2 regions of the Rhizobium acaciae genome follow, and region 1 is predicted to be linked to the other one. Evidence: riboswitches for the same ligand, from Rfam matches in the RefSeq annotation. Region 1 holds a riboswitch; the other holds the start of a gene.
The links. A riboswitch is a leader RNA that binds a small molecule or an ion and turns the genes downstream of it on or off. The one in region 1 is predicted to bind S-adenosylmethionine.

Region 1 (14,955 bases):
GCGCTTGTCGCCGCGGGCCGCATCGAGGATGACGGCAGCTGCCTGCGCCATCGGCTCGGCAAGCGTCTGCTTGAGTTCTTCCAGCCGGCCGATCAGATTGGAGAAGTAGGCATCGGTGATATCAGTCATCCGGCTTATCCTTGATTTCAGGTCGCTTCGCCGCTGAGCCAGGTGGCGGTGACGGCGAGCGCATCGGTGAGATGCACGAGATCGGCACGCGCGCCCGGAGAGAGATGGCCGCGATCGCCAAGCCGGAGGAACCGGGCCGGATAAAGGGTCGCCATACGCAAAGCCTCGGCGAGCGTCAGGTCGAGATAGGTGACGCCGTAACGGATCGTCGAGATCATGTCGACATCGGAACCGGCCAGCGTACCGTCGGACAACACCAGCTTCGAGCAGAAGCCGCCCCTTTCGCGCCGGACGGTGCGCCCGTTCAGCGTGAACGAATCCTTCTCCGACCCGACGAGCGACATCGCGTCGGTGACGAAAAACAGCTTGCCTTCGCCGCGTTTGGCGCGCAGCGCCGTGCGCAGGGCCTTCGGATCGACATGATGGCCGTCGGCGATAATGCCGCACCAGGTCGAGGGATGATCGATTGCCGCGCCGACGAGACCCGGCGCCCGGTGTCCCAACTGGCTCATGGCGTTGAAGAGATGCGTGACGCCCCGCGCGCCGGCATCGAAACGTTCTTCCGCCGCCTCGTTCGAACAATCGGAATGGCCGATGCTGACGGTGACGCCGGCTTCCGCAAGCTCGCGCACCTGGGCAACCGTCACCTGCTCGGCGGCCATGGTGACGAGCAGCGTACCGATCGCCTCGCGCGCCCGGATGAAAGCCTTGACATCGCGGCCCTCCACCGGCCGCATCAGTTCGGCCAGATGCGCGCCCTTGCGCGCAGGCGCCAGATGCGGGCCTTCGAGATGCAGGCCGGCGACGCCGCGGTTCGCTTTCACCGCCTCCTTGGCCGCCTCGATGGCGGCAATGGAGGCCTCTGATGTATCGGTGATCAGCGTCGGCAGCAGCGACGTCGTGCCATAGGGTCGGTGCCCGCCAGCGATAATGTCCATCGAGGCAACGGAAGGCTCGTCGTTCAGCATCCGCCCGGCACCGCCATTGACCTGCGCATCGATGAAACCGGCCGACAGAACACCGCCGGCAAGCGTCACTACCTCGCCGTCCGGCAGATCATTTCTGGCAGCGATCGCTTCGATGCGGCCGCCGGCAACGATGAGGGCTTTGTCGTCATGGAAGCGCTCGCCGTCGAAAATGCGGCCGCCGAGGAAGATCTTTCGGGCCATCAGACCGTCTCCGTCACCTTGAGCAGGTTTGCCGGCTTGTCGGGATCGAAGCCCTTGCGGCGCGTCACCGACTCGATCAGCCGGTAATAGACAAGCAGCGACACCAGCGGATCGACGAGGCCGTTGCCCGTCGTCGGTACGCGCAGATGGACGCCGGAAAGCGGCTGCGTCGAGAAGCCGACGGTGGTGGCGCCGAGTTTCTGCAGGCGTTCCAGCGCCTGCACATTGTTGGCGAAGGCCGCATCGTCAGGCGCAAAGGCGACGATCGGGAAGCCCGGCTGCACCAGGCGCATCGGGCCATGCATCAGTTCCGCCAGCGAAAAGGCCTCGGCATGCAGGCCGGAGGTCTCCTTGGCCTTCAGCGCCGCTTCGAGCGCGATCGCGAAGGCTGGGCCGCGGCCGGCCGTATAAAGCGAGGTCGCGTTGAACAACACCTCCTCGGCTGCCGCCGTGTCGATCCCGGCGGTTTTCGACAGTGCCTCCGGCAGCTTGCCGAGCGCAGCAGCCAGCTCGGACGCGCCGCCGATCGCAGCCGTCACGCCGGCAAGGGCGGCGACCGAGGCGATGAAGGATTTCGTCGCCGCGACGCTCCTTTCCGCGCCGGCATTGAGGCCGAGAACGATATCGGCCTGTTTCGCAAGCGGGCTGTCGGTGACGTTCACGACGGCGATTGTCGTCGCTCCGCCCTTCTTCGCCGCGTCCTGCAGCGCGACGATGTCGGGGCTGGCACCCGACTGCGAGACGGTGAAATGGACACCGCCCTTCAGATGCAGCGCCGCGCCATAGACCGAAGCGATCGACGGGCCGACCGAGGCGACCGGCACGCCGCAGGTGATCTCGAACAGATATTTGAAAAAGGTGGCGGCGTGGTCCGAGGAGCCGCGCGCCGCCGTCGTCACCACGCTCGGGCGGGCGGACGAAAACAGCCGGGCGATCTCGGCAAAGACCGGTTTTTCCTTTTCGAGCAGCGTGGCCACCACCTCTGGCGATTGGCCGGCTTCCTGCAGCATCAGTGACTGGTTGTCATTCATAGGTCATCTCCGATTCTCAATTCGGCAACGAAATCATAGGCATCGCCGCGATAATGCGAGCGGGTGTATTCGACGACGCGTTGGTCTTCCAGGCGCGACACACGTTCGATCAGAAGCGCCGGCGCGCCTGATTTGACATTCAGGATCGCCGCGGAGGACGGATCGAGCGTGACCGCCGTCAGCCGCTGCAGCGCGCGCACGGGCCTGTGGCCGCTGGCAGTCAGCGCATCGTAGAGCGATCCCTCGCCGCCGGCATCGTGCCCCAGGAACTTGATCGGCACCACGGCGCGTTCGATCGCCAGCGGCAGGCCGTCGGCAAGGCGCAAGCGGTCGAGTCTCAGCACCGGCTCGTCGCCGCCGAGGCCGAGCAGGAAGGATTCCTCCGGCGACGGCGTATTGACCGCCCGCGACAATATCCGTGCGGCCGGCAGACGCCCGCGCGAGCGCATGTCGGCGGAGAAGGAGGAAAGCCGCCAGAGCGACTGTTCCATGCGTTCCACCCTGCTCGATACGAAAGTACCGCTTCCGTGGCGCGATTCCAGTGCGCCGGATGCCATAAGATCGCGATAGGCGGTGCGCACGGTGACACGGCCGAGCTTCAGAGCCTCGGCAAGGTCGCGCTCGCCCGGCAGCGCGGTGCCGGGCTTCAGCAGCCCTTCCTGAATGAGGCCGGTCAGCGTCTGCGCCAGCCGCTTGTAGAGCGGCCCGGTCAGCGCCTCGTCACGCAGGCCGCGGCTGTTCAGTTCCGCTATCAGACTGGTTCTATCCATCGGCGCACAATAGAACCTATATAGAACCATTCGGCAAGACGGAATCGAGCGCGGAACGAAAAAACCCTCGCCGGCGAACCGGCAAGGGTTTCATAGCGCCCAAATTTGACAGCCGTGCGCTGGAGGGTGCTCAGTTCTTGGTGAAGATATAATCCGTCTCCTGGCGCAGCACTTCGCCGGGGCGCAGGACCGCATTCGGAAAACCTTGGTGATTGATGGCATCCGGCCAGACCTGCGTCTCCAGGCAGAAGCCGGCGAATGGGCCGTATTTGCGCCCGCCGATGCCGGGCGCCCCGACATCGAGCTTGAAGCCGGCATAGAATTGCACGCCTGGCTCCGTGCTGCGCACTTCCAGCGACACACCGGAATACAGGCTGCGGGCAAGCGCGACGCTCCGCTTGGCGGTACGCTCGCCCGACAGGCAGAAATTATGGTCGTAAAACGCTTGTTCACTGCCGACGAAACGCTTCATCGGCGCCATCTCGCGGAAATCGAATTCCGTGCCCTCGACGGGACGGATCTCACCGGTCGGCACCTGCTTCTCATCGGTCGGCAGATAGTGATCGGCGGCAATCATGATGTCATGGCCAAGCGCATCTTCGCGGCCGTCGAGGTTGAAATAGGCGTGCTGGCAGACATTGGCGAGCGTCGGCTGGTCGCTGGTCGATTCGTAGGTGATCGACAGTTCACCATTACCATGCACCCAGAAAGTCGCCTGGATGGTGCAATTGCCGGGATAGCCGGCGCGGCCATCGGGATCGACGATCTTCAGCACCACGCGGTCGACGTCATGCTCGACGATCGTCCAATTGCGTTTGGCGATATTGTCGCTGCCGCCATGCAGATGCGTGACGCCGTTTTCATTCGGCTCGAGCTGATAGTCCTTGCCATCAAGCGTGAACCTGCCGCCGCCGACGCGGTTGGCGCAGCGGCCGGGCGTCGCGCCGAAGTAGGACGAATAAAGGAGATAGCTGTCGAAATCGTCGAAGCCGAGCTGCAGCGGCGCATCATGTCCCTCGAGACGCAGATCCTGGATGACCGCGCCCCAGCTGATGATCTTGGCCGTCAGCCCGCCGCCCTTGATCACGACGCGATAGACGGTCTCGCCCGTCTGCGTCTGCCCGAAAACGTCCCGCTCCAACTTATCCGACATGATCGACCGTCCATTCTGTCCCTGCTGAAAATTCCTCAATTCGGAATCGATTTGAGGAATTTGCAGCGATTGAAAGTGTGCATTGCACGTCCGACGAAGACGCGCGGTGTGGTAGGCTTCCGGGCAGGAACCTGCCCGGATTTGCTTCGATCCGCAACCGGCGGATCAGAAAGAAAAGCCGCAGCAGTGATGCGGCGGCATCGGCTCGCGGGTTGATCGGCAACGGTCAGAGATCGGTACCGATCTCTTCCACATCAAAGGGCGTCGTCTGGTAGATTTCGTTGATCCAGTTGCCGAACAAAAGATGCGCATGGCTGCGCCAGCGGTTCTGCGGCGCAAGCGCCGGATCGTTATGCGGGAAGTAATTGTGCGGCATCTTGATCGGCACCCCGGCATTGACGTCGCGGAAATACTCGTCGGAAAGCGAGGTGGAATCATATTCGACATGGTTGAACATGTAGAGCCGCCGGCCTCTCTTCTCGTGCACGAGGCAGACGCCCATTTCGGCTGATTCCATCAGGATCTCCAGGCTTTCGGACTTCTCGATATCGGCGCGGCGCACTTCGGTCCAGCGCGACACCGGCACTTCGAAATTGTCGGAAAAGCCGTTGAGATAGATCGAGGAAGGTTTCAGGTTCCGGTGGCGGTAGACGCCGAAGGCCTTCTCTTTCAGCTCGTATTTCGGAACGCCGTGAAAATGATAGACCGCCGCCATCGCGCCCCAGCAGACGTTCATCGTCGAATGGACATTCGTTTCCGTCCAGTCGAGAATCTCCTGCATCTCCGGCCAATAGGTGACGTCCTCATAGGGCAAAAGCTCGATCGGCGCCCCGGTGATGATGAAACCGTCGAACTTGCGGTGCTTTACCTCTTCCCAAGTCTGGTAGAAGGCAAGCAGATGATCCTCGGACGTATTCTTCGCCTTGTGGCCGCCGATACGGACAAGCGACAGCTCCACCTGCAGCGGCGAGGCGCCGACGAGACGGGCCATCTGCAGTTCGGTCTTGATCTTGTTCGGCATGAGATTGAGCAGCCCGATCTGCAACGGTCGGATATCCTGACGGATCGCCAACGTCTCGGTCATCACCCGCACACCCTCCTGAACCAGGGTTTCGAAGGCGGGCAGCGTATCGGGGATCTTGATGGGCATTGCGGTCACTCGATCAAAAACAAAAAACCGGCGGCGACAAAAATCGCTACCGGTCCGCACGCGGCCCTTTAGCGACTTTTTTAACGTGGCTGCAAGCCGGCCGGCCAAATCACCACGGAGGCCTTAATTAGACCCAGTCGGATTGCGAATCAACTGGCGAATACATGCAGGAGAGACTCATGCAAGCATCATCACACTTTAATGACTGATAGAATCTGTTGATAGACCGGTAACGCCACCATGTTATTTATAAGGGTATGGGCGATTTGGAAAAGCGTAATGGCAGATAAAATCGAGGGGAGGCCGGGCATCCGAAGGCAGGATAGGGTAGGGTATGATTTAAGCCTGACATATCGCCTCGGCGTCATGTTCTCAGCATTCTGGAATTCGGAAGTGCGTGGCAAGGTGCTGTTTCTGGCGACCGTGCTGATCCTCGTCATCCTGGCGACATCCTACGGCCAGGTCATCCTGAACGAGTGGAATGCTCCTTTCTACGACTCGCTGGAGCGCCGCGACCTCGGCGAATTCTTCCACCAGCTCGAAATCTTCGCGATGATCGCCGGCACGCTGCTGCTGCTCAACGTGCTGCAGGCCTGGCTGAACCAGATGACGGCGCTCTATATGCGCGAAGGCTTGTCACGCGATCTGGTTGACCAGTGGCTGAAGCGCAAGCGGGCGCTGCGGCTTGCCTCCAGCGGCCTGATCGGCGTCAATCCGGACCAGCGCCTGCACGAAGATTCCCGCAACCTCGCCGAAAGCACGACGGGATTGGTTCTCGGCCTGCTGCAGTCGACCATTCTTCTGGTGAGCTTCATCGGCGTGCTCTGGGAACTTTCCAGCGGCTTCATCTTCCGCATCAGCGGCCATAGCTTCTCCATTCCAGGCTACATGGTCTGGGCGGCGATTTTTTATGCCGCTTCCGCCTCGGTGCTGAGCCAGGTCGTCGGTCGGAAGCTGGTGAAGCTCAATGCCGACCGTTTTTCGAAAGAGGCCGAGCTTCGCTTCACGCTGATGCATGCCAATGAGAACATGCCGGCAATTACGGTTGCCCGCGGCGAGGAGAACGAACGCCGGCGCATCAACACCGACATCAGCTCGGTCCTGACAGTCGTCAAGCGGCTTGCCATGGCCAATACCAATCTCACCTGGGTTTCGGCCGGCTATGGCTGGCTGGTGATCGTCATTCCGATCATCGTTGCCGCCCCCGCCTATTTCTCCGGCGGACTCACCCTCGGCCAGCTGATGATGTCCGTCGGTGCCTTCAACCAGGTCAACACGGCGCTGCGCTGGTATGTGTCCAATTTCGGCCCGATCGCCGAATGGCGCGCCACGCTGATGCGCGTCACCGATTTCCGCCAGGCGCTGGTCGAGATGGAAGAGGACTTCGACCTGAAGGACAGCATCGCCTATGAAAACGCCGCGCCCGATACGCTGACGCTGAAGGACGTGCTGATCGTCGCCAAGATCGGCGAAGACATCGAGGAATGCGGCGGTTTCCGTCTGCGTGAAACCAATGTCGTGATCAAAGCCGGCGAAAAAATCATGATCAACGGCGATCACAGCGTCAATCGCAAGCTGCTTTTCCAGGCGATGGCCGGCCTCTGGCCGTGCGGCAGCGGCACGATAGGCCTGCCGCCGATCGACGACATGCTCTTCGTTCCCCAGCTCGCCTATGTCCCCGGTGGCTCACTGCGCGAGGCGCTGGCCTTTCCCGAACGTCCCGAAGCCTACGAGAAAGCCGACGTCGAGGCGGCCCTCGACAAGGTTGGTCTCCATTCGCTGATCGCAAGGCTCGAAACCCGCGCCCGCTGGGACAAGCTGCTCGACAGCGACCAGCAGAAAGCGATCGGATTTGCCCGGCTGCTTCTCGTGCGCCCGCGCTGGATCATCTTCGACGAAGTGCTGGAAGGCATGGAGCCAGAATTGCAGGAAACAATGGCCAAACTGCTCACCTCGATGCCCGAAAGCGGCATGATCTATATCGGCCGCTCCGAGGCCTATCTCGAGGCGCTGAGGCCGCGCGTGCTGCATCTGCAGGCGCTGCCGTCAGCATCCGAGGAGCCGCCTGCCGTCCAGACCGGCGCCAGCGCCAGTGCGGGCGCTGCCGCCGTGCCCGCGCCGGCGCTTTAATGCATGCCGTCCAAAAGTGTGGAGCGGTTTTGGGATGACGGCATGCATAAGACGAGGATTTGAGCCGCTGGTCACATCGGCGGTATGACGCCGTTGAGGCCGACGGCGATCTGGCTGGCCGAGATGCTGCCGTCCGCTGCCTTCTCGCCGGTGACGACGACGCCGGCGCCGGGCTTCAAATCATCCTTGGTCGCAGGCGCCAACGTCACGATCGGCGTGCCATCGGCAATCGAGATGGTCTTTTCCTTGCCCTGATAGGTCAGCGTGATCGTGTGGCCGTCGACGGATTTGACCGCGTTGCTGACAGTCGCGTTGGTCATCTGGCTGTTCGGCTGCGCATCCCAGGGACGGTTGCCCTCACCGGTTCCCTTCATCGACGCCGGAAAGATCAGCACCTCGATCGCCCCGTCCGGGCCCGTGCCCTTCGGAAGCGAAGCGACGCCGACGAAATCGCCGGGTTTGATATCCTCGACCGAAGCTTTTTTGATACCGCCGACCTTCCAGCCGGCTTTCAGCGCGACCGTCGCATCGCTGCCCTCCCGCGTCTTGACGACGAGCGTATCGCCGCTGAGGCTTTCGATTGCGCCGCGAACACGAATGCGCTGGGCATCTTGCGCCTGTGCGGCTTGCGACAGGGCAAGCGCGACGAGGCTGCCGGCAGTAAGTGCTGTGAGAAAACGGGAATGAGGCTTGCGAGACATATGACTTTTCCTTGTCGCCATTGCGATCGGCAATATCCCCGGCTGCCGGACGGCACCTTATGCCGCAGGACGACACACTGACGAATCAAGGAAAAGTGAGCCTTCAGGTCTGAGAAAATCTCAGCCTTCCAGCTCTTCCCGCAGCATTTCGAGCTCCAGCCACTCCTCTTCCATGTCGGTCAGGCTGGCGCGCAGTTTTTCCATCTCGCCGGCAAGCCGGTTGAAGGTTGCGGGATCGCGCGTGAAAAGATTGGGATCTGCCATCACCTGTTCGCGCTTGGCGATTTCGGCTTCGGCCTTCGCCATTTCCTTTGGCAGGTTTTCCAGTGCGAATTTCTGCTTGAAGGAGAGCTTGACCTTCGAGCTGCCTGAAGCTGTTGCTTGCTGCGTCTTCGGCTTCTCCGCCGCCTTCTCGGCCCTCTTACGCTCCTCGAGCGCGCCCTTGCGCTGTACAAGCATGTCCGAGTAGCCGCCGGCATATTCGATCCAGCGACCATCAGGCGCATCCGGCACGGCCGGTGCGATCGTTGAGGTCACGGTGCGGTCGAGGAAATCGCGGTCGTGGCTGACGAGAATGACGGTGCCGGGAAAACCGGCGACAATCTCCTGCAGGAGATCGAGCGTTTCGATATCGAGATCGTTGGTCGGCTCGTCGAGGATCAAGAGGTTCGTCGGGCGCGAAAGGATGCGCGCCAGCATCAGCCGGGCGCGTTCGCCGCCGGAGAGGCTTCTGATCGGCGTCCGCGCCTGTTCCGGCTGGAACAGAAATTCCTTCATGTAGCCGGTGACATGGCGCTGCTCGCCGTTGACGAGCAGGTTTTCGCCGCGCCCATCCGTCAGATAGTTGGCAAGCGTATCCTCGGGATCGAGATCCTCGCGTTTCTGGTCGAGCGTCGCGATCTCCAGATTGGTGCCGAGCTTGACGATGCCGCTATCGGGTGAAAGCTGCCCGGTCAGCATCTTCAGCAGCGTCGTCTTGCCGGCGCCGTTCGGCCCCACCAGACCAATGCAGTCGCCGCGATGCACGCGGATCGAAAACGGCGTGACGATTGCCCGCTCGCCGAAGCTCTTGGTGATCTTGTCGGCCTCGATCACCAGCTTGCCGGATTCCTGCGCGTCCGAAACCGTCGCCTGCACCGTGCCCTGCGGCCCCTTGTGGCCGCGATAGTTCGAGCGCATCGTCTGCAGCTCGCCGAGACGGCGCATGTTACGCTTGCGCCGCGCCGTGACGCCGTAGCGCAGCCAATGCTCCTCGCGCTCGATCGACTTGCCGAGCTTGTGCTGCTCCAGCTCCTCGGCCTCCAGCACCTGGTCGCGCCAGGCTTCGAAATGCGCAAAGCCTCTGTCGAGCCGGCGCGAGGTGCCGCGGTCGAGCCAGACGGTTGCCGTCGAGACCTTTTCGAGGAAACGCCGGTCGTGCGAAATCAGCACCAAGGCGCTGCGCGTCTTTTGCAGCTCGCCTTCCAGCCATTCGATGGTCGGCAGGTCGAGATGGTTGGTCGGTTCGTCGAGCAGAAGAATGTCCGGCTCCGGTGCCATAACCCGAGCAAGGGCTGCGCGCCGCGATTCGCCACCGGACAGCATTCTGGGGTCTTCATCGCCGCTCAGTCCGAGATGCGACAGCAGATAGGTGACACGATAGGGGTCATCACCTGGCCCGAGGCCGGCCTCGGCATAGGCCTGGACCGTGTTGAAGCCGGCAAAATCCGGCGCCTGTTCGAGATAACGCACCGTCGAGGACGGATGGCGGAAGACCTCGCCGGACTGCGCCTCGACCAGGCCGGCGGCAATCTTCAGCAGCGTCGATTTTCCCGAGCCGTTGCGCCCGACGAGACAGATTTTGTCACCGGGCTCGATCTGCAGGCCAGCACCCGCCAGAAGCGGTGCACCGCCAAAGCTCAGGAAGATATCGTCGAGTTTCAGAATGGGAGGGGCCAAAAATCAGACTCCGGTAAGATCATAAGGCCGGGCGAGCACGAACGCTCGGCCACTGCGGAGCGAAAAGCGAACCTTGCCTTCCGCGACGTTGGAAATGGTGCGCGACGAGCCGAAGGGCAGATGGAAATCTGCCAGCGGATAACGCGCATTCTCGATGGAAAGCCCTCTCAGCTCGCTGAATCCGGGCACGGAAAACAGGCTGCCTTTGGGAAGGTCCAGTTCGACCGTACCGGCAACCAGCGGCACGGCCTCTTCCTTGCCCGAGGTCAGCAGCAGGTCGAAACCCTCTTCCGCCAGGCTGACGGCCGACAGCAGATGCTGAAGCGCGTGGTCGGAACGTTCACCGCCGAGCGCACCGGCCAGGATCAGCCGCCGCGCGCCCCGCGCGATTGCCTCCGCCACGGCGATTTCACCGTCCGTGGCCGCCTTCGCTGCCGGATAGGGCTGTTTCGGCACATCGGGAAATGCATCCTCGAGATCGGCCGGCGTCGAATCGAAATCGCCGACCCAGAGTTCCGGCGTAATGCCGAGTGCTGCCGCATGCCGCATGCCGCCATCGGCCGCAATAAAGCGGCTGTCTTCGATGGCATCGCGCAGGCGCTCCGTCAGGCTGAGTTCGCCGCCAAGGAGAATGGTGAAGGTGGATTGGCTCATGGGCATTGCCCTTAGCGCAAACGAGGGGTCGAGGGGAAGGGCCGGCGAACGCCAGCGTCTGCCTCAGCCCGGCGTATCCTTGTCGCGCGACAGGAAAACCGCCTCGTAGCCGCCGATGAAGCGCTCGAAAAGCGCTGCGAAACGCTCGACATCCTCCTGCGGCCAGTCGGAAACGATCTCGGAAATGATCGCAAGCTTCTGCGCGACGATCTCGGCAAGCAAGTCCTGGCCGACCTCGGTCATGACGACGACGATCCGCCGCGCATCGGCCTGCGAGGCCTCGCGGCGCAATACGTTGCGCCCGACCATGTCGGCCACCACCCGGCTTGCCCGTGACGGATCGATGCGCAGCATCTCCGCGATCATCCCGACCGTGACCTCGCCGGCAGGCTGCGCCCTGCGCACGGCATCGAGCACGTCGAGATGCGAAAGCTCGAGGCCCGGTGCTGCACTCTGGATCGCCAGCCGGCCGATCAGCCGCCGGCCGGTCATCAGCCGCATGCGCGCCATGCTCCGGCCGATACGCGGTACGTTTTCACGATCCGGCTCGGCCGGCTCCACAGAAGGGGTCTTGGTCAGAACGTCGCTCATTACAGGACCATAACAGAGCCGATTCAAAATTTGAATATGCCGATGTCATTAATATGCCATTGACAACTATATGCTGTTAGCACATAAAAGCACGTCAACCCGGAACGATGCCTCCCATGGACATGCAACTCGCGTCTGCGCCGCTCGTGACGGATCCTCGTCGCCGGCTTATCCTCTTCTTCTTCCTGATGACCGCCATGTTCATGGCGACGCTCGATAATCAGATCGTCTCCACGGCGCTGCCGACGATCGTTGGCGAATTCGGCCATCTCGAGCGCTTCGGCTGGATCGGCTCGGCCTATCTCCTGTCGCTCAGCGCCGTCATGCCGGTCTACGGCAAGCTCGGCGATCTGTTCGGCCGCAAATACGTGATGATGACCGCGATCATGATCTTCACCGTCGGATCGACAGTCTGCGGGCTGGCGGTCTCGATGGACACGCTGATCGCCGCCCGCGTGCTGCAGGGCCTTGGCGGCGGCGGCATCATGGTATCGATCTTTGCCGTCAATGCCGACCTGTTCGAGCCGCGCGAGCGGGCGCGCTACCAAAGCTATTCCAGCCTCGTGCTGATGGCATCGGGCGCGATCGGCCCTGTGCTCGGCGGCACGATGAGCGATCTCTTCGGCTGGCGCTCGATTTTCCTCGTCAACGTGCCGATCGGCTTCATCGTGCTCACCGGCCTTGCCTTCATGCTGCCGTACCGCAAACCCCATCGCCGCCCCAAGATCGATTATGCCGGTGCGCTCCTGCTTGCAATGACGACGACAAGCATCGTGCTTGCCACCGACAGCAGCGAACTGTTCGGCGCATTGATCTCGCCTGAGAGTATCGGCATCGTCGCCTTCGGCGTCGTCTGTGCCGTCACCTGGGTGTTCGTCGAGCGCCGCGCGCCCGAACCGATCGTTCCCCTGCAGCTGTTTCGCAATTCGACCTTCAGCCTGCTCCTGGTGATCTCGATCATGGGCGGCGCCATCGCCATCGGCATGGTCAACTATCTCGCTCTCTTCCTTCAGACCACGACCGGCCTTTCGCCGTCGGCCGCCGGCCTGTTCTTCATCCTTCTGACCGGCGGCCTCGTCTGCGGGTCGCTTTCCGCAGGCCGCATCATCTCGAAGACGGGGCGCTACAAGCCCTTCGCCATCGCAAGCCTCACCTGCAGCGCCATCGCCTTTGCGCTGATGTCGCAGATCCACGCCGGAACGCCGATCGCCTTCATCGGCGCGGTCATGATGCTGCACGGCATCGGCATTGGCCTTGCCCAGCAGGTTCCCATCATCGGCGTACAGAATGCAGCACCCGCCCGCGACGTCGGCGCCGCCACCGGCTCGGTGACGCTGTCGCGCATGGGCGGCGCCTCGATCGCCATCTCCATCTATGGCGCCATCATCGCCTCTGAGCTCGGCAAGGTCGGCGTCTCCATTCCCGGCGTCGCCGATATCAAGCAGCTGACGCCGAAAATGATAGCCGCTCTTCCCGAAGCGAGCCGCCAGGCCGTCGCCGATACCTATGCCGCCGCTTTCTCGCCGCTCTTCATGACTTCCTGCGCCATTGCGCTGATCGGCCTTGCCGCCGCCATCATGCTGAAACCCGTACAACTGCCCCGCGCCGGCGAGACGACGAAGCCGCAACCGGCGACGGCGGAAGCCGCCGAATAGTCGAATCGTTACCTGCGAGAGAATGCTTCATCAGGAGGCGTTCCCTCTCGATGCCTGTATCAAGGGTTGCAATTTGCTCGCAGGACTGTCGCTATCGAGCCGGTTGCTTCAATCGGGCCGTTCTTTTTCCGTGCCGCCGTCGAATCTCGGCTTTGTGACGGAACTTTCGCCATAATTTCATCCGAGCGAAAGGAAGCCTTAGTGCCTGAGGCTTGCTAAAATGCAACGGCGCCACATTTAAACAGAGTCTCGCTATGCAACCGATGCGTAAATCAGCTACAGCAACAACTTGTATCGGCCGATTGTGCAGCGCGAGATCAGGGGTGCGCACCTGTTGAGTTCCCCTTGCCACGGTCGGTCCGAATCTGCGGCAAACCGGCAAAACAGCGACATGATGCGGAGAATCAGACTGGACAGCTTGACGACGTGGAAATCGCCCGCGCTTTCCAGTGATGCCATCTCCGCACCGCGGCGCTTCGCGCGTCGCATGATGCTGCTTTCGGCCCTCGCAATGGCGCTGAATGGCTGTCAATCGCTGATCGACCAATCCTATCAGCCCAGTGTTTCGCCTTCATCCAATCCGCAGATCGTCGATGAGGTGCAGAAGAACGATCCGCGCGCGGCGATGGGCGCTCGTGAGCATCCGCGCATCGTGGCTAGCTACGGCGGCGAATACAAGGACGCCAAAACCGAACGCCTCGTCGCCCGCATCGCCGGCGCGCTGACGGCGGTGTCGGAAAATCCGAGCCAGTCCTACCGCATCACCATCCTGAATTCGCCGGCGATCAACGCCTTCGCGCTGCCGGGCGGTTATCTCTACGTCACCCGCGGCCTGCTCGCCCTTGCCAACGACGCCTCGGAAGTCGCCGCCGTGCTGTCGCATGAAATGGGCCACGTGACGGCAAACCACGGCATCGAGCGGCAGAAGCGCGAAGAGGCCGAGGTCATCGCCAGCCGCGTCGTCGCCGAGGTCCTCTCCAGCGACATCGCCGGCAAGCAGGCGCTTGCCCGCGGCAAGCTGCGGCTCGCCGCCTTCTCCCGCCAGCAGGAGCTGCAGGCCGACGTCATCGGCGTACGTATGCTCGGCGAAGCCGGCTACGACCCCTATGCCGCCGCCCGGTTCCTCGATTCGATGGCCGCTTACAGTCGGTTCATGTCGGTTGATCCCGAAGCCGATCAGAGCCTCGACTTCCTGTCGAGCCATCCGAATTCGGCCCAGCGCATCGAACTTGCCCGCACCCACGCCCGCGCCTTCGGCCAGGAAGGCTCCGTCGGCGACAAGGGTCGCAATTATTATCTCGACGGCATAGACGGACTGCTCTACGGCGACAGCCCGGAAGAAGGCTATGTGCGCGGCCAGACCTTCCTGCATGGCGGTCTCGGCATCCGTTTCGACGTGCCGCCGGATTTCCATATCGACAACAAGGTCGAAGCGGTGATGGCCACCGGCCCGAACGACATCGCCGTCCGCTTCGATGGCGTCGCCGACAATCAGAACCAGAGCCTCACCAACTATATATCCAGCGGCTGGGTGACTGGCCTCGACCCGTCGACCATCCAGCCGGTCACCATCAACGGCATGGAAGCAGCTACCGCGCGCGCCAGCGCCGACCGCTGGGATTTCGATGTGACCGTGATCCGCAACAATTCGCAGATCTTCCGTTTCCTGACCGCCGTGCCGAAAGGCAGCGGCGCCCTTGAGCCAACGGCGAATGTGCTGCGCGCGAGTTTCCGCCGCATGACGCCGGCAGAGGCGGCCTCGCTGAAGCCGCTGCGCATCCGTGTCGTCGCCGTCCGGCCGGGTGAAAATATCTCGACACTCGCCGCCCGCATGATGGGCACAGACCGCAAGCTCGATCTCTTCAAGCTCATCAACGCCCTGCC
Region 2 (14,955 bases), on a different contig from region 1:
AACCAGATAGAGCATTCCGAGCGGCTGCCCTCCGAGCGCGTCTATATCGTGCGCAGCGCGCCCATAGAATTCGCGGCCGGAGACGGGCCGCATGAGCGCTATTTCATCCTGTCCTTCCGGGATATCTCCGAGGTCCGCCGCATTGACCGCATGCGCTCGGATTTCGTCGCCAATGCCAGCCATGAGCTGCGCACGCCGCTTGCCTCGCTGCGCGGCTTCATCGAGACCATCCAGGGGCCGGCGAAGAACGATCTGAAGGCGCAGGCGCGTTTCCTCAACATCATGCTCGACCAGACGACGCGTATGAGCCGGCTGGTCGACGACCTGCTGTCGCTCTCGCGCCTGGAGCTGAAATCGCACATCGCGCCGGATGAGAAGGTCGATCTGGTGCCGCTGCTCGGCCATGTCAGGGATGCGCTGTTGCCGCTGGCAAGGGATGTCGGCGTCGACATCAACCTGCATCTGCCTGACGGCAAGGTCGAAGTGCTGGGCGACCGCGACGAGCTTGTCCAGGTCTTCGAGAACCTGATGGAAAATGCCTGCAAATACGGCCAGGAGGGCGAGGTCGTCGATGTCTGGGTGAAGAACGGCACCGGCCAGCCGGTCGAGGTCAGCATCGTCGACAGGGGCCCGGGCATTCCGGCCGAGCATGTGCCGCGCCTGACCGAGCGCTTCTATCGCGTCAGCATCGAGGATAGCCGCTCGAAGAAGGGCACCGGCCTCGGTCTTGCCATCGTCAAACACATCCTCACCCGCCACCGGGCGCGGCTGGTCGTCAAGTCGGAAGTCGGCAAGGGCACCGATTTTACCGTCCGCTTCTGACGATATGTCGCAACACTTTTACGTTGCATAATTTTGTTATTTTAAATCAACGGCTTATATTGTCACAAATGTTTCATCGATTTGACATAAAAGGACGAGGCTTCAAGAGCTAAGAGAGTCCCGCCGATGAAAAAAGGCAATGCGAGGGCCTCTCTAAGGCCGCACTCACACAAGCCCAAATGCCGGGAGATTCAAATGAACACCTTTAAACTCACCGTTGCCGCGCTCGCTGCAACCGCTGCTTTCGCTGGCGCTGCCGTCGCCCGCGACCAGGTTCAGGTCGCTGGTTCGTCCACCGTCCTGCCTTACGCAAAGATCGTTGCCGAGTCCTTCGGCGAAACCTTCACCAACTTCAAGACGCCAATCGTCGAATCCGGCGGCTCAAGCGCCGGCCTGAAGGAATTCTGCAAGGGCGTTGGCGAAAACACCATTGACATCGCGAACTCTTCCCGCGCTATCAAAACAAGCGAGATCGACGCTTGCAAGGCTGCCGGCGTAACCGACATCCAGGAAGTCAAGATCGGCTACGACGGCATCGTCTTCGCCACCGACGCTTCCAACGCCGATGTCGCTTACGTTCCTGAAGACCTCTACAAGGCCCTCGCAGCCCAGGTCGTCGTCGACGGCAAGCTCGTCGCCAACCCCTACAAGAAGTGGTCGGAAGTCAACCCGAAGCTTCCGGCTGTCGATATCGCTGCCTACATCCCGGGCGAAAAGCACGGCACCCGTGAAGTCTTCGAGGAAAAAGTCCTGGCGGCCGGCTGCGAAGCATCGGGCGCCGTAGAAGTCATCAAGGCCGCGGTGTCGGACAAGGCGGCTCAAGGCAGGACTTGCATCGCCGTTCGCAAAGACGGCGTTGCTGTTGATATCGACGGCGACTATACCGAAACGCTGTCTCGCATCGCCGCCAACAAGACCGGCGTCGGCGTATTCGGCCTTTCCTTCTATGAAAACAACGCCGACAAGCTCAAGGTTGCGACCATGAGCGGTATCGTTCCGTCCACCGAAACGATCGCCAACGGCACCTACCCGGTTTCCCGCCCGCTGTTCTTCTACGTCAAGAAGGCACATCTCGGCGCAGTTCCGGGCCTGAAGGAATACGTCAACTTCTTCGTATCCGACCAGATGATCGGCCCTGACGGCCCGCTCGCCGAATACGGCCTGGTTGCCGCTCCGGATGCCGAGCGCGAAGCGATCCGCAAGGAAGTCGAAGCAGGCAAGTCCATGTAATGACTTTGCCGGCGCGGTGCCTTTCAGCCCGCGCCGGCATTGCCTCATGTCCCTGCGCGCCGGCGTTTCTGGAGCTGCAGGGTTGGAATTCCTTCTCCATGATTGGAAGCTGAAGGTAGCTGATCAAGCTGCCGGGCTTTTTGGGGCTATGGGCCTGGGGACGTAACGAATGAGCACATCCATCATACTTTTGTGCCTTGTGGTGATCGGTGCCGCTGCCTATCTGGTCGCGCGCAACCGCGCCACGGCGCTTGCCGGAGGCCGGTCTTCCGCATTGCATTCACGGCCGGCCTATTACGGCGCCTATGCGGCGATCTGGGCGGTTCTTCCCGCCCTCATCGTCCTTGGCCTCTGGCTCTCCATCAGCCCTGGCATCATCCAGTCCTCGGTTCGCAGCACTTTCCCTGACGACATCAAGGCTCAAGTCTCGGTCGAGCAGGATCTTGGCTATTCGACGGTGGCGACGGTCGCCCGCGGTCTGACGATGCTGACCTCGGATGAAACTGCGGCGGTCGGCAACGATCCGGCTGCTTTGCAGGCCAAGCTCCTCGAAAAGGGCGTGCCGCTCGCCGGCCAGCCGCTGCCTTACATGCTCGATGCCGCCAGGACGCTCAACGCCTTGAGCATGACGAGCCGCATCGCCATGACGGCGGTCGTCTTCGCTCTCGCCGTTGCCGGCGCCTTCTATGCGCTGCGCTCCATCGCTCCGCGCTTCCGCGCCCGCAACCGGGTTGAGCGCGTCATGCTCTGGGGCCTGCTGCTCGCCTCCTCGATCGCCATTCTGACGACGATCGGCATCGTGCTCTCCATGCTGTCGGAAGCGGCCCGCTTCTTTGCGGCCGTTCCCGCCATGGACTTCTTCTTCGGCACCGTCTGGGATCCGCGCTTTGCCGGCGCCGGCAGTTCGTCCTTCGGTCAGTTCGGCCTTATCCCGCTGTTGCTGGGCACGATGTATATTGGCCTGGTCGCCATGCTGGTCGCCGTGCCGGTCGGCCTCTTCGCCGCCATCTACATGGCCGAATACGCCTCGCCGAAGGTGCGTGGGGTCGCCAAGCCGCTCCTCGAAGTGCTCGCCGGCATTCCGACGATCGTCTACGGCTTCTTCGCGCTCGTCACCGTCGGTCCGTTCCTGCGCGATTTCTCCGCCCAGGTCAGCGGCCTTCTGTCCGGCAACTACAGCAATTTCATTCAGGCGCAGAGCGTTCTGACGGCCGGTATCGTCATGGGCATCATGCTGATCCCTTACGTCTCCTCGCTGTCGGACGATATCATCACCGCCGTGCCTCGGTCACTGCGTGACGGTTCGCTCGGTCTTGGCGCCACACGCTCCGAAACCATCAAGAAGGTGGTCTTGCCCGCAGCCCTTCCCGGCATCGTCGGCGCATTGCTGATGACTGCCTCGCGCGCCGTCGGCGAAACCATGATCGTGGTGCTGGCCGCCGGTGTGGCTGCCCGCATTCAGATCAATCCTTTCGAGCCGATGACGACGGTGACGGTCAAGATCGTCAACCAGCTGACCGGCGACCTCGAGTTCACCTCGCCGCAGACGCTGGTTGCCTTTGCCCTTGGCATCACGCTGTTTTGCATCACGCTTTGCCTCAATATCTATGCGCTCTACATCGTGCGCAAATACCGGGAGCAGTACGAATGACGGATATTGTTTCTCCCACATCAGGCGTCACCGTTTCCAAGGCGCCCGTGCGCCGCGATATCGGCATCAAGCGGCGCTATGCCGCCGAGCGCCGGTTCCAGGCCTATGGCATCGCCGCCATCACCTTCGGCCTCGTCTTCCTCTTCATCCTGCTGTGGACGGTGATCGGCAAAGGCTACACCGCCTTCCAGCAGACGGCGATCACCTTGCCGATCGAATTCGTCGAGAAGACGATCGACCCCGACAATAAGCGTGCGACTGATCCCTCTGCGCTGATCGCCGCCAACTATCCGGTTCTCCTGCGTGACGCGATCGTCAAGCAGCTGAATATCAATGCCTCGAGCCGTCCTGACGTGCGCGATGCATCCGCCATGCTGTCGAAGGGCGCGCCGATCCAGCTGCGCGATATGGTGATGGCCGATCCGTCGATCATCGGCAAGACGGTCAATGTCACGGTTCTCGCCGACGCCAATGTCGACAGCGCCAACAAGGGCCAGATCGACCTCTCGGTCGGTGAGAAGAACCGCAAGGTCAACGACAAGCAGATCGGCTGGATGAACGAGCTGAAGGCGAGCGGCGCTCTCCACAAGCAGTTCAACACCGGCCTTTTCGTCAACGGCAATTCTAGCCGTCCGGAGGCCGCAGGCCTCGGCGTCGCCCTGATCGGCTCGCTCTACCTGATGCTGATCGTGCTCGTGCTTGCCCTGCCGATCGGCGTCGCCGCCTCGATCTATCTCGAGGAGTTCGCGCCGAAGAACAAGCTGACGGACCTGATCGAGGTCAACATCAACAACCTCGCCGCGGTCCCTTCGATCGTCTATGGTCTGCTCGGTCTTTCCGTCTTCATCAACTTCATCGGCCTGCCGCGCTCGGCCTCGCTGGTCGGCGGCCTGGTGCTGACGCTGATGACCCTGCCGACGATCATCATCGCGACGCGTGCGGCACTGCGCGCCGTGCCGCCGTCGATCCGCGCCGCAGCGCTCGGCCTTGGCGCTTCGAAGATGCAGATGGTGTTCCACCATGTGCTGCCACTTGCCATGCCGGGCATCCTGACCGGCACGATCATCGGCCTGGCGCACGCGCTCGGCGAAACCGCGCCGCTGCTCCTGATCGGCATGGTCGCCTTCGTCGCAAACGCGCCGACGACACCGCTCGATCCCTCGACGGCTCTGCCCGTACAGGTCTATATGTGGGCCAACGAGGCAGAACGTGCCTTCGTTGAGCGTACTTCGGGTGCCATCATAGTCCTGCTCCTGTTCCTGATCGTCATGAACATGGGCGCCATCCTCTTGCGTCGTCGCTTCGAGCGCCGCTGGTAAACGGAGTTACAAGATCATGAACATGTTGACGGAAGCTGCAGTTGAAAAGGCGCTGGATCACAAGATGAGCAACGTCCCTTATAAGATGATCGGAAAGGATGTGTCGGTTTACTACGGCGAGAAGCGCGCGCTTTTCGATGTGAACCTGAACGTCCGCGAAAACACCGTAACCGCCCTGATCGGCCCGTCCGGCTGCGGCAAGTCGACCTTCCTGCGGTGCCTCAACCGCATGAACGACACGATCGATGGCTGCCGCGTCACCGGCAAAATCACCCTCGACACCGACGATGTCTATGATCCCGATATCGACGTCGTCGAACTTCGCGCCCGCGTCGGCATGGTCTTCCAGAAGCCGAACCCGTTCCCGAAGACGATCTATGAAAACGTCTCCTACGGCCCGCGCATCCATGGCCTTGCCAAGTCGAAAGCCGACCTCGACCAGATCGTCGAGACCAGCCTGCAGCGCGCCGGTCTCTGGAACGAGGTCAAGGACCGCGTGCACGAATCCGGCACCGGCCTGTCGGGCGGTCAGCAGCAGCGCCTCTGCATTGCGCGTGCCGTCGCCGTCAGCCCGGAAGTCATCCTGATGGACGAGCCCTGCTCGGCGCTCGACCCGATCGCCACAGCCAAGGTCGAGGAACTGATCCACGAGCTGCGCGAGAACTACACGATCGTCATCGTTACCCACTCCATGCAGCAGGCAGCGCGCGTCTCGCAGCGCACCGCCATGTTCCACCTCGGCAACCTCGTCGAGGAGAACGACACCGACAAGATGTTCACCAATCCCGACGATCCGCGTACCCAGGACTACATCATGGGTCGCTTCGGTTGATTTTGGCGACACCAAGCCTTCCCGTTATTCGAGGATAAAGCCCTATGGCATCGACACATATTTTTTCTGCCTATGATGATGATCTGAAGTTCCTGTCCAGGCGGATTTCCGAAATGGGCGGCCTGGCCGAGCAGATGGTCGGCGAATCCGTGCGCGCCCTCGTCAACGGCGATACCGCGCTGGCGCAGAAGGTCATCTCGGACGATGTGATCCTCGATCACGCCGAACGCGAAATCGGCGACAAGGCGATCGTGACGATCGCCCGCCGTCAGCCAATGGCCTCGGACCTGCGTGAAATCATGGGTTCGATCCGCATCGCCGCCGATCTCGAACGCGTCGGCGACCTCGGCAAGAACACCGCCAAGCGCGTCATCGCCGTCCAAAGCACCGGCGTTCCCCGCAAGCTTGCCCGCGGCCTCGAGCATCTGTCCGAGCTGGCGCTCGTCCAGCTCAAGGAAGTGCTCGATGTCTACACCAATCGTTCAGCCGACAAGGCGAATGCGATCCGTGAACGCGACAACGAGATCGACGCGATGTACACCTCGCTGTTCCGCGAACTCCTGACCTACATGATGGAAGATCCGCGCAACATCACCAGCTGCACGCATCTTCTCTTCTGCGCCAAGAACATCGAGCGCATCGGCGACCATGCCACCAACATCGCCGAGACGATCTTTTACATGGCGACAGGCGCGCAGCCGGAAGGCGATCGTCCGAAGGATGACAGCGCCAACACCGTCGGCGCGGTCACAGAATAACCGCCCGCACCCGTCAATTGCGTGCGCGCCCGTCCGGGCGCGCAAAGAGGTCGCAGCCAATTTTTGAATTTGCGCAGGATGCATTGCTTAAATCACCCTGGTTTAAGGATCATGCGCGAGGAGACCGACACGCATGATCCCGAGAGTTGCAGTTGTTGAAGACGAGGAAGCCCTCAGCGTGCTTCTTCGCTACAATCTCGAAGCGGAAGGCTTCGAGGTCGATACCATCCTTCGTGGCGACGAAGCCGAAATGCGGCTTCAGGAGCGCACGCCCGATCTTCTCATCCTCGATTGGATGCTGCCGGGTGTCTCCGGCATCGAGCTCTGCCGGCGCCTGCGCATGCGGCCGGAAACCGAGCGCCTACCAATCATCATGCTGACGGCGCGCGGCGAAGAGAGCGAGCGCGTCCGCGGATTGTCGACGGGCGCCGACGATTATGTCGTCAAGCCCTTCTCGACCCCCGAACTCGTTGCCCGCGTCAAGGCGATGCTGCGCCGCGCCCGTCCCGAGGTGCTGTCGACGGTGCTGAAATGCGGCGATATCGAGCTCGACCGCGAGACCCATCGCGTCCATCGCAAGACCCGCGAAGTCCGCCTCGGCCCCACCGAATTCCGCCTGCTGGAATTCCTGATGTCGTCGCCGGGCCGGGTCTTCTCCCGCTCGCAGCTGTTGGATGGCGTCTGGGGCCACGATATCTATGTCGACGAGCGCACCGTCGACGTCCATGTCGGCCGCCTGCGCAAGGCGCTGAATTTCTCCAACATGCAGGACGTCATCCGCACCGTCCGCGGCGCCGGTTATTCGATGGAAGCCTGAGGGCTTTCATCCATTGTTTCAGCAAACATCTGCCCCTCACCCGGCCCTCATCCGGTCGCGCGTATGGCAGCCCCTCACCCTAACCCTCTCCCCCGTGAAAAACGGGGAGAGGGACGTGCCAAACGGGGCGTCAACGGGGACCGAGAGGGTGCGGCATACTTCCTTCGCCCCGTCAGAACGGGGAGAAGGTGCCGGCAGGCGGATGAGGGGCAGCCATCGGCACGAACCAAAATTGCATAAAAAAACGGGCCACTCGGCCCGTTTTCTGCATTCTAACAATGGTTGCCCGCTCAGCTAGCCCGCGCTGCTGCCCGGCGGCGTTCGTTGACCGGCTGGTAGGCGAGCTTCTGGTGATAGCTGCAATAGGGCGAATTATCGGGGGACTCGCAGCCGCAGAAATGGAAGTCGTCCTTCAGCGGATCGCCGACCGGCCACTTGCAGGTGCGCTCGGTCAGTTCCGTCAGGCCGAGGCGGCGCGAAATCGGCACCACCACATTGCCTCTCGGCACGTATTCCATTTCCTCGATCGTTTCGATCTCGATCTCTTCCTTCAGCATCGTCGCGCCCTGCTGGCGGGTGACGGTGCGGGTCGTGATCCGGGAGGCGTAGTTCGGCGCGCGCGGCGCCGATGTGTTGCGCTTCGGCGTTCGCGCCGCGGTGTTGGTGCCGCCGGCCTTGGCACGGCCCGGAAGGCACAGCCGGTGCACTTTGCCGATGACCGCGTTTCGGCTGACACCGCCAAGTTGTGCCGCGATCTGGCTCGCGCTCAGTCCTTCGGCCCAAAGCTTCTTGAGTTTCTCGACCCGCTCGTCTGTCCAGTTCATGCCCTGTCTCCACCTTTTGCGTTGGTGATGGCAGAATCCCTCACCGTTGTCCCGGGAGCTCCGAAACAAGAAACGCTTGATCAATTTTGGTGACTAGTTCCGCCGCATGCAGTCTAGTAATTGATCTTTAACCTAGTGTGAGGCTGACTCCGTGACAAGAGTCGCATGAATCCGGATGAATCGAATTCGTAGTTTTCCCCAACTTGCTGCCCCTGCGTGGCATTTCTGCAATAATGCCTGTTGAAGACTGAAAATGCCGCTGTACACCTGTGCTGCATACGCTAAGGGCGCCGTTTTGTTGACATTGCAGCGCGAAAAGGAAATAGTGCCACTCGCCGCCGCAAGGCGGCATTTTTAATTTTTTTGGGCCTGGTTTCCTTAGCCGGAGTCATTGCCTGCCAACTTTGATGGAGATCGCGCCATGGCTGAAGCCGCGCCGCTTTATGACACCTATTCTCGTGCCCCGCTGCGGTTCGAGCGAGGCGAGGGCGTGTGGCTGATCACCGAAAGCGGCGAGCGATATCTCGATTTCGGCGCCGGCGTCGCCGTCACCTCCGTCGGCCACAGCAATCCGCATGTGGTCGGTGCGCTGAAGGAGCAGGCCGATAAGGTCTGGCACCTGTCGAACATCTATGAGATCCCCGGCCAGGAGCGTCTGGCAAAACGGCTGACGGACGCCACCTTCGCCGACAAGGTGTTCTTCACCAATTCGGGCGCCGAGGCGCTCGAATGCGCGATCAAGACGGCGCGCCGCTACCAGTTTTCCAAGGGCCATCCCGAGCGCTTCCATATCGTCACCTTCGAAGGCGCCTTCCACGGACGGACGCTGGCAACGATCGCTGCCGGCGGCCAGGAGAAATATCTCGAGGGCTTCGGTCCCAAGGCGCCGGGTTTCGATCAGGTGGCTTTCGGCGATATCGAGGCGGTCCGCGCCGCAATCACCGAGGCGACGGCCGCCATCCTCATCGAGCCGGTGCAGGGCGAAGGCGGCGTCCGTCCTGCCACGCCCGAGTTCATGAAGGCGCTTCGCCAGCTCTGCGACGACAACGGCCTGCTGTTGATCCTCGACGAGGTCCAGACCGGCGTCGGCCGCACCGGCAAGCTCTTCGCCCATGAATGGTCGGGCATCACCCCCGATATCATGGCTGTCGCCAAGGGCATCGGCGGCGGGTTCCCGCTCGGCGCCTGCCTTGCCACAGCAGAGGCCGCCTCCGGCATGAAGGCCGGCACGCATGGCTCGACCTATGGCGGCAATCCGCTTGCCATGGCCGTCGGCAGTGCCGTGCTCGACATCATCCTTGCCGATGGCTTCCTCCAGCAGGTGCGCGACGTAGCCCTTGTCTTCCGCCAGGGCCTCGCCTCGCTGAAGGATCGTTATCCCGATGTGATCGAGGATATCAGAGGCGAGGGCCTTTTGCTCGGCATCAAGGCTGCCGTTCCCTCAGCCGAACTGCTGCAGACGATCCGCGCCGCCCATCTGCTCGGCGTGCCCGCCGGCGACAATGTCATCCGCCTTCTTCCGCCGCTCGTGGTCACCGCCGAGGAAGCCCGCGAGGGCCTTGCCCGCGTCGAACGCGCCGCCGAGAGCATTCGCGCCTCCAAGGTCAAGAAGACGGCTTGAAGAGATTGCCGCCTTCGGGCGCAGCACAGGTAAGAAGACGATATGAGCCCTAAACATTTCCTCGATCTTTCGGCAGTCACATCAGCCGATCTCAGAACCATCATGAACGATGCGCTTTCCCGCAAGCAGGCCTTCAAGGCGGGCCAGGGCGACAAGCCGCTCGCCGGCAAGATGCTGGCGATGATCTTCGAGAAGCCGTCGACGCGCACCCGCGTCTCCTTCGACGTCGGCATGCGCCAGCTCGGCGGCGAAACGCTGTTCCTCTCCGGCACCGAGATGCAGCTCGGCCGCGCCGAGACGATCGGCGACACCGCCAAGGTGCTGTCGCGCTATGTCGATGCGATCATGATCCGCACCACCGAGCATTCGCGGCTGGTCGAGCTGGCCCAGCATGCGACCGTGCCTGTCATCAATGCGCTGACGGATGACACCCATCCCTGCCAGATCATGGCCGATATCATGACCTTCGAAGAGCATCGCGGCCCGATCAAGGGCAAGACCATCGCCTGGACCGGCGACGGCAACAATGTGCTGCATTCGCTGGTCGAGGGTGCCGCGCGCTTCGGCTACCGCATGAACATGGCCGTCCCCCTTGGCTCGGAGCCCAAGGATCACTATCTGAACTGGGCCCGCAATGAGGGCGCCGAAATCATGCTCTGCCATGATGCCGACCGTGCGGTCGCCGGCGTCGATTGCGTGGTGACCGATACCTGGGTCTCCATGAATCAGGAACATCGGGCCCGGGGTCACAATGTCTTCCAGCCTTATCAGGTCAACGCGGCCTTGATGGCCAAAGCCGGCAATGATGCATTGTTCATGCATTGCCTGCCCGCTCATCGCGGTGAGGAAGTGACAGACGAAGTGATCGACGGTCCGCAATCCGTGGTCTTCGATGAAGCGGAAAACCGTCTTCATGCGCAGAAGTCGATTCTTGCTTGGTGCCTGGGCGCGATCTGAACCATAATCGGACGTCGCGAGAGACAGACTCGCGACCGCGTGAGCGAAGGGCACGCTGGCCCATCGCTCTGAAAACTAGGAGTTAAAAGCCATGGCAGAAGCTGCAGCCGCCCTCGGCCAGTTTGATTTCGCCGGCGATGACCATGTCGTCCCCTTCCAGGTGGAAGGGCTGGATGTGCGCGGCCGCGCCGTTCAGCTCGGCCCGATGCTCGACGCCATCCTCGAGCGTCATCATTATCCCGCACCCGTTGCCCGGCTGCTTGCCGAAGTCGTCGTGCTGACGGTGCTGCTCGGCACCTCGCTGAAGTTCGACGGCAAGTTCACGGTGCAGACCAAGGGCGACGGCCCGGTCGATCTTCTCGTCGCCGATTTCTCGACGCCGGAAAATGTCCGCGCCTATGCCCGTTTCGATCAGGCGCTGCTCAACAAGGCGATCGAGTCAGGCGAAACCGAGCCGGAGCAATTGCTCGGCAAGGGCATTCTCGCCTTCACCATCGACCAGGGCAAGTTCAGCCAGCCCTACCAGGGCATCGTTGCGCTCGACGGCACCACGCTGGAAGACATTGCCGGCGTCTATTTCCGCCAGTCGGAGCAGATCCCGACGCGCGTCCGTCTTGCCGCGGCCGAACTCTTCGACCGTGACGATGCCGGCAAGCCGCGCCATCGCTGGCGGGCAGGCGGCCTCGTCGCCCAGTTCCTTCCGGAAGCGCCGGAGCGCATGCGCCAACCGGATCTCCACGGCGGCGACGGCGACACCGGCAGCCGCCCGCACGGCGAGGACGATGCCTGGCTCGAAGCGCGTTCGCTGGTCGAGACCATCGATGCCGATGAACTCACCGATCCGCTGGTCGGCACCGAGCGGCTGCTGTTCCGCCTGTTCCACGAGCGCGGCGTGCGCGTCTACGAACCGCGCGCGGTTTTCGACCGCTGCAGCTGCTCGCGCGACAAGATCAAGGGCGTGCTGAAGGGCTTTTCGGCCGAGGAGATCGAGGCCAGCCAGGAAGATGGCGAAATCGCCGTGACCTGCGAATTCTGCTCGACCACCTACCACTTCGAGCCGGCCGAGCTTCAGCCGGCGGAATAGTTGACACCACTGCTGTCCGGTTCGCGCGAGTGGCTGCCCCTCACCCTAACCTTGCCGGGGTCGAGCCACTGGTCTCGACCCGTCCTGCGGACCCCCGTAAAAACGCGGCGAGAGGACGTGCCCTACGAAAGGTTGGTGGGGAACGGAGAGGTTGCGACACGTCCCCTTCGCCCCGCAAGAGCGGGGAGAAGGTGCCGGCAGGCGGATGAGGAGCAGGCCTCGGCAATCTCCCAGGAGCCGGGCGTCGAAGACGTCTCAGGAACGTGGCGCTGACGGAATATGACGTCTCAATTGATGCGCCTCAGTTAAGCACCCGCAGCAGCCCAGGCGAATCCAGCGAGAAGGCGGGGATGTCGACATCGAACATCTCGCCGTCGTCCGTTTCCATCTGGTAATGGCCGAACATCAGCCCTGAAGGCGTGTCGAGCGGGCAGCCGGAGGAATATTCGTAGGTGTCGCCGGGGCTGAGCCGCGGCTGCTCGCCGACGACGCCGGGGCCGGTCACCTCGTCCACCTGGCCGTTCTGGTCGGTGATGTTCCAGTAACGGTTGACCAGCCGAACGGCTATGCCGGAATTGTTGCTGATGACAATCCGGTAACCCCAGACATAGCGATCGTCTTCCGGATCGGATTGCTCCTCCAGATAGAACGGCTCGACAACGACTTCGATCTCTCTTGTGAGGGCGCGATACATGCCTTGCACCTTAGTCAAGATATGTTACCCGTATCTTATAAGAGGCCCTGTCCGTCAAGAAACGGAACAATTATCATCGCTGAAATGGCTGTGATCCGAAGGTTTTCGAACGTTAAGCCTAATTGTCAGTGTTAATTCCGTTTCGGAACGCCGCGGCGGGCAAACTTGTTCCCCCGGCCTCACGCAGTGAGGTCCGGCACCGTCTCACCTTGGTGAGATCCGGCCTCACCTTGGTGAGGTCCGGCCCGGCCGAACCCCAAATGAGGTCCGGCCGCTTATTTCTGGATCAGGCCGAAACCTTGGCAAGCGCCCGCGCGAAATCCTCGATCAGGTCGTCGGTATCCTCGATGCCGGCCGAAAGGCGGACCGTGCCCGGAGAAATGCCGAGTTCGGCGCGCGCCTCATCCGTCAGGTTCTTGTGCGTCGTCGTCGCCGGATGGGTGATCAGGCTCTTGCTGTCGCCGAGATTGTTGGAGATCTTGATAATCTCAAGCGCGTTCTGCAGCGCAAAGGCCGCATCCTTGCCGCCCTTCAGCTCGAAGGCGACCAGCGTCGAGCCGCCGGTCATCTGCTTGGCGATGATATCGGCCTGCGGATGGTCCTTGCGGCCGGGATAGATCACCTTGGCGACCTTGCCTTGCTCGGCCAGGAAATCGGCGATCTTTGCCGCATTCTCGGTCTGCTGGCGCACGCGCAGCGGCAGCGTCTCGATGCCCTTCAGCAAAGTCCAGGCATTGAACGGCGACATGGCCGGGCCGGTATGGCGGAAATAGTCGTGCAGGTTCTCGTCGATCCATTCCTTGTCGGAAAGCACGACGCCGCCGAGGCAGCGGCCCTGGCCGTCAATATGCTTGGTGGCGGAATAGACGACGATATGGGCGCCGAGTTCCAGCGGCTTCTGGAAGAGCGGTGTCGCGAAGACGTTGTCGACGACGACCTTGGCGCCGATCTGGTTGGCGAGCTTGGCGACGCCGGCAATATCGATCACTTCGAGCGTCGGGTTGGTCGGGCTTTCCAGGAAAAACACCTTGGTCTTCGGCGTGATCGCCTTTTCCCAGTTCGCCAGATCCCGGCCGTCGATCAGCGTGCAGTCGATGCCGTATTTCGGCGCCAGCGTCTCGACGACCCAGCGGCAGGAGCCGAAGAGGGCACGCGCGGCGACGATATGATCGCCTGATTTCAGCTGGCAGAGGATCGCCGCGGTGACGGCGGCCATGCCGGAAGCGGTGGCGCGGGCGTCTTCGGCGCCTTCGAGCATGCACATGCGCTTTTCGAACATGTCGTTGGTGGGGCTGCCGTAGCGGGCGTAGATGAAGCCCTCCGTCTCGCCCTTGAAGCGGGCTTCGGCCGCCTCCGACGTCTCGTAGACGAAGCCTTGGGTGAGATAGATTGCCTCGGACGTCTCGCCATATTGCGAACGCAGCGTGCCACCGTGGACGAGTTGGGTTGCCGGGCGCCAGGTCTTGCTCATGCCATCACCTTCACATAACAAAAAAAACCGGTCGCAAAAGCAGACCGGTTTCAACCCGGTCTTTTTAGCCACTTGTTTAACGTGGCTGCAAGCCGACCGGCCAAATCACCACGGGATAATTCTGCAATACTGCTGTTAGCTGCTTGCGTCAATTCCCCGAGTTTGGTTTTGTCGGCGGCAAATGATGGATGAGGCATGATGGCTCGCGAAACGGGAATTCTGGCGGATCGCGCGATCTCCGCGCTGTTCGAAACGGGGCGTCTGATCTCCGAGCGGGAGCTGGACCGCGACCAGATCCAGCCGGCAAGCCTCGACCTGCGCTTGGGCGGCAAGGCGTTTCGCGTGCGCGCCAGCTTCATGCCCGGCCCCTCGCATCTGGTGTCGGACAAGCTCGACCGGCTGAGCCTGCACGTGATCGACCTCTCCGAGGGGGCGGTGCTCGAAACCGGCTGCGTCTACATCGTGCCGCTGATGGAGAGCCTGGCGCTGCCGGCCGACATGTCGGCCTCGGCCAATCCGAAGAGCTCGACCGGGCGCCTCGATATCTTCACCCGCGTCATCACCGATTACGCCCAGGAATTCGACAAGATTCCATCAGGCTATGCCGGCCCGCTCTATCTCGAAATCAGCCCGCGCACCTTCCCGATCGTCGTGCGCCGCGGCTCGCGCCTGTCGCAGATCCGTTTCCGCGTCGGCCAGGCCCTGCTCGGCGAGCCGGAACTTTTGAAGCTGCATGAGAGCGAGACGCTGGTCGCCAGCAAGCTGCCGAACGTTTCCGGCGGCGGCATCGCCCTGTCGATCGACCTCGCCGGAGACAAGGACGGCCTGATCGGTTATCGCGGCAAACATCACACTGCCGTCGTCGACGTCGACAA

Region 2: it holds a riboswitch for S-adenosylmethionine, as region 1 does, so the genes downstream of both, OLZ32_RS35865 (O-succinylhomoserine sulfhydrylase) here and metA (homoserine O-acetyltransferase MetA) in region 1, are expected to answer to the same signal.

Annotation. Positions count from the first base shown of each region.
Region 1 covers NZ_JAPCZO010000030.1:68,127-83,081, forward strand. The annotation lists gene OLZ32_RS33735 (SIS domain-containing protein) at 1-129, opposite strand, end outside; gene nagA (N-acetylglucosamine-6-phosphate deacetylase) at 147-1,298, opposite strand; gene OLZ32_RS33745 (SIS domain-containing protein) at 1,298-2,329, opposite strand; gene OLZ32_RS33750 (GntR family transcriptional regulator) at 2,326-3,099, opposite strand; gene OLZ32_RS33755 (aldose epimerase family protein) at 3,230-4,252, opposite strand; gene metA (homoserine O-acetyltransferase MetA) at 4,479-5,402, opposite strand; SAM riboswitch at 5,451-5,528, opposite strand; gene OLZ32_RS33765 (ABC transporter ATP-binding protein/permease) at 5,643-7,532, shown strand; gene OLZ32_RS33770 (hypothetical protein) at 7,604-8,233, opposite strand; gene OLZ32_RS33775 (ABC-F family ATP-binding cassette domain-containing protein) at 8,354-10,171, opposite strand; gene OLZ32_RS33780 (thiamine diphosphokinase) at 10,175-10,831, opposite strand; gene OLZ32_RS33785 (MarR family winged helix-turn-helix transcriptional regulator) at 10,889-11,416, opposite strand; gene OLZ32_RS33790 (MDR family MFS transporter) at 11,533-13,071, shown strand; gene OLZ32_RS33795 (M48 family metalloprotease) at 13,463-14,955, shown strand, end outside.
Region 2 covers NZ_JAPCZO010000036.1:13,112-28,066, forward strand. The annotation lists gene phoR (phosphate regulon sensor histidine kinase PhoR) at 1-822, shown strand, start outside; gene OLZ32_RS35810 (substrate-binding domain-containing protein) at 1,018-2,052, shown strand; gene pstC (phosphate ABC transporter permease subunit PstC) at 2,222-3,703, shown strand; gene pstA (phosphate ABC transporter permease PstA) at 3,700-5,022, shown strand; gene pstB (phosphate ABC transporter ATP-binding protein PstB) at 5,039-5,854, shown strand; gene phoU (phosphate signaling complex protein PhoU) at 5,899-6,612, shown strand; gene phoB (phosphate regulon transcriptional regulator PhoB) at 6,746-7,429, shown strand; gene OLZ32_RS35840 (GcrA family cell cycle regulator) at 7,720-8,253, opposite strand; gene OLZ32_RS35845 (aspartate aminotransferase family protein) at 8,675-9,874, shown strand; gene argF (ornithine carbamoyltransferase) at 9,917-10,831, shown strand; gene OLZ32_RS35855 (Hsp33 family molecular chaperone) at 10,923-11,915, shown strand; gene apaG (Co2+/Mg2+ efflux protein ApaG) at 12,217-12,609, opposite strand; gene OLZ32_RS35865 (O-succinylhomoserine sulfhydrylase) at 12,896-14,080, opposite strand; SAM riboswitch at 14,124-14,202, opposite strand; gene OLZ32_RS35870 (2'-deoxycytidine 5'-triphosphate deaminase) at 14,276-14,955, shown strand, end outside.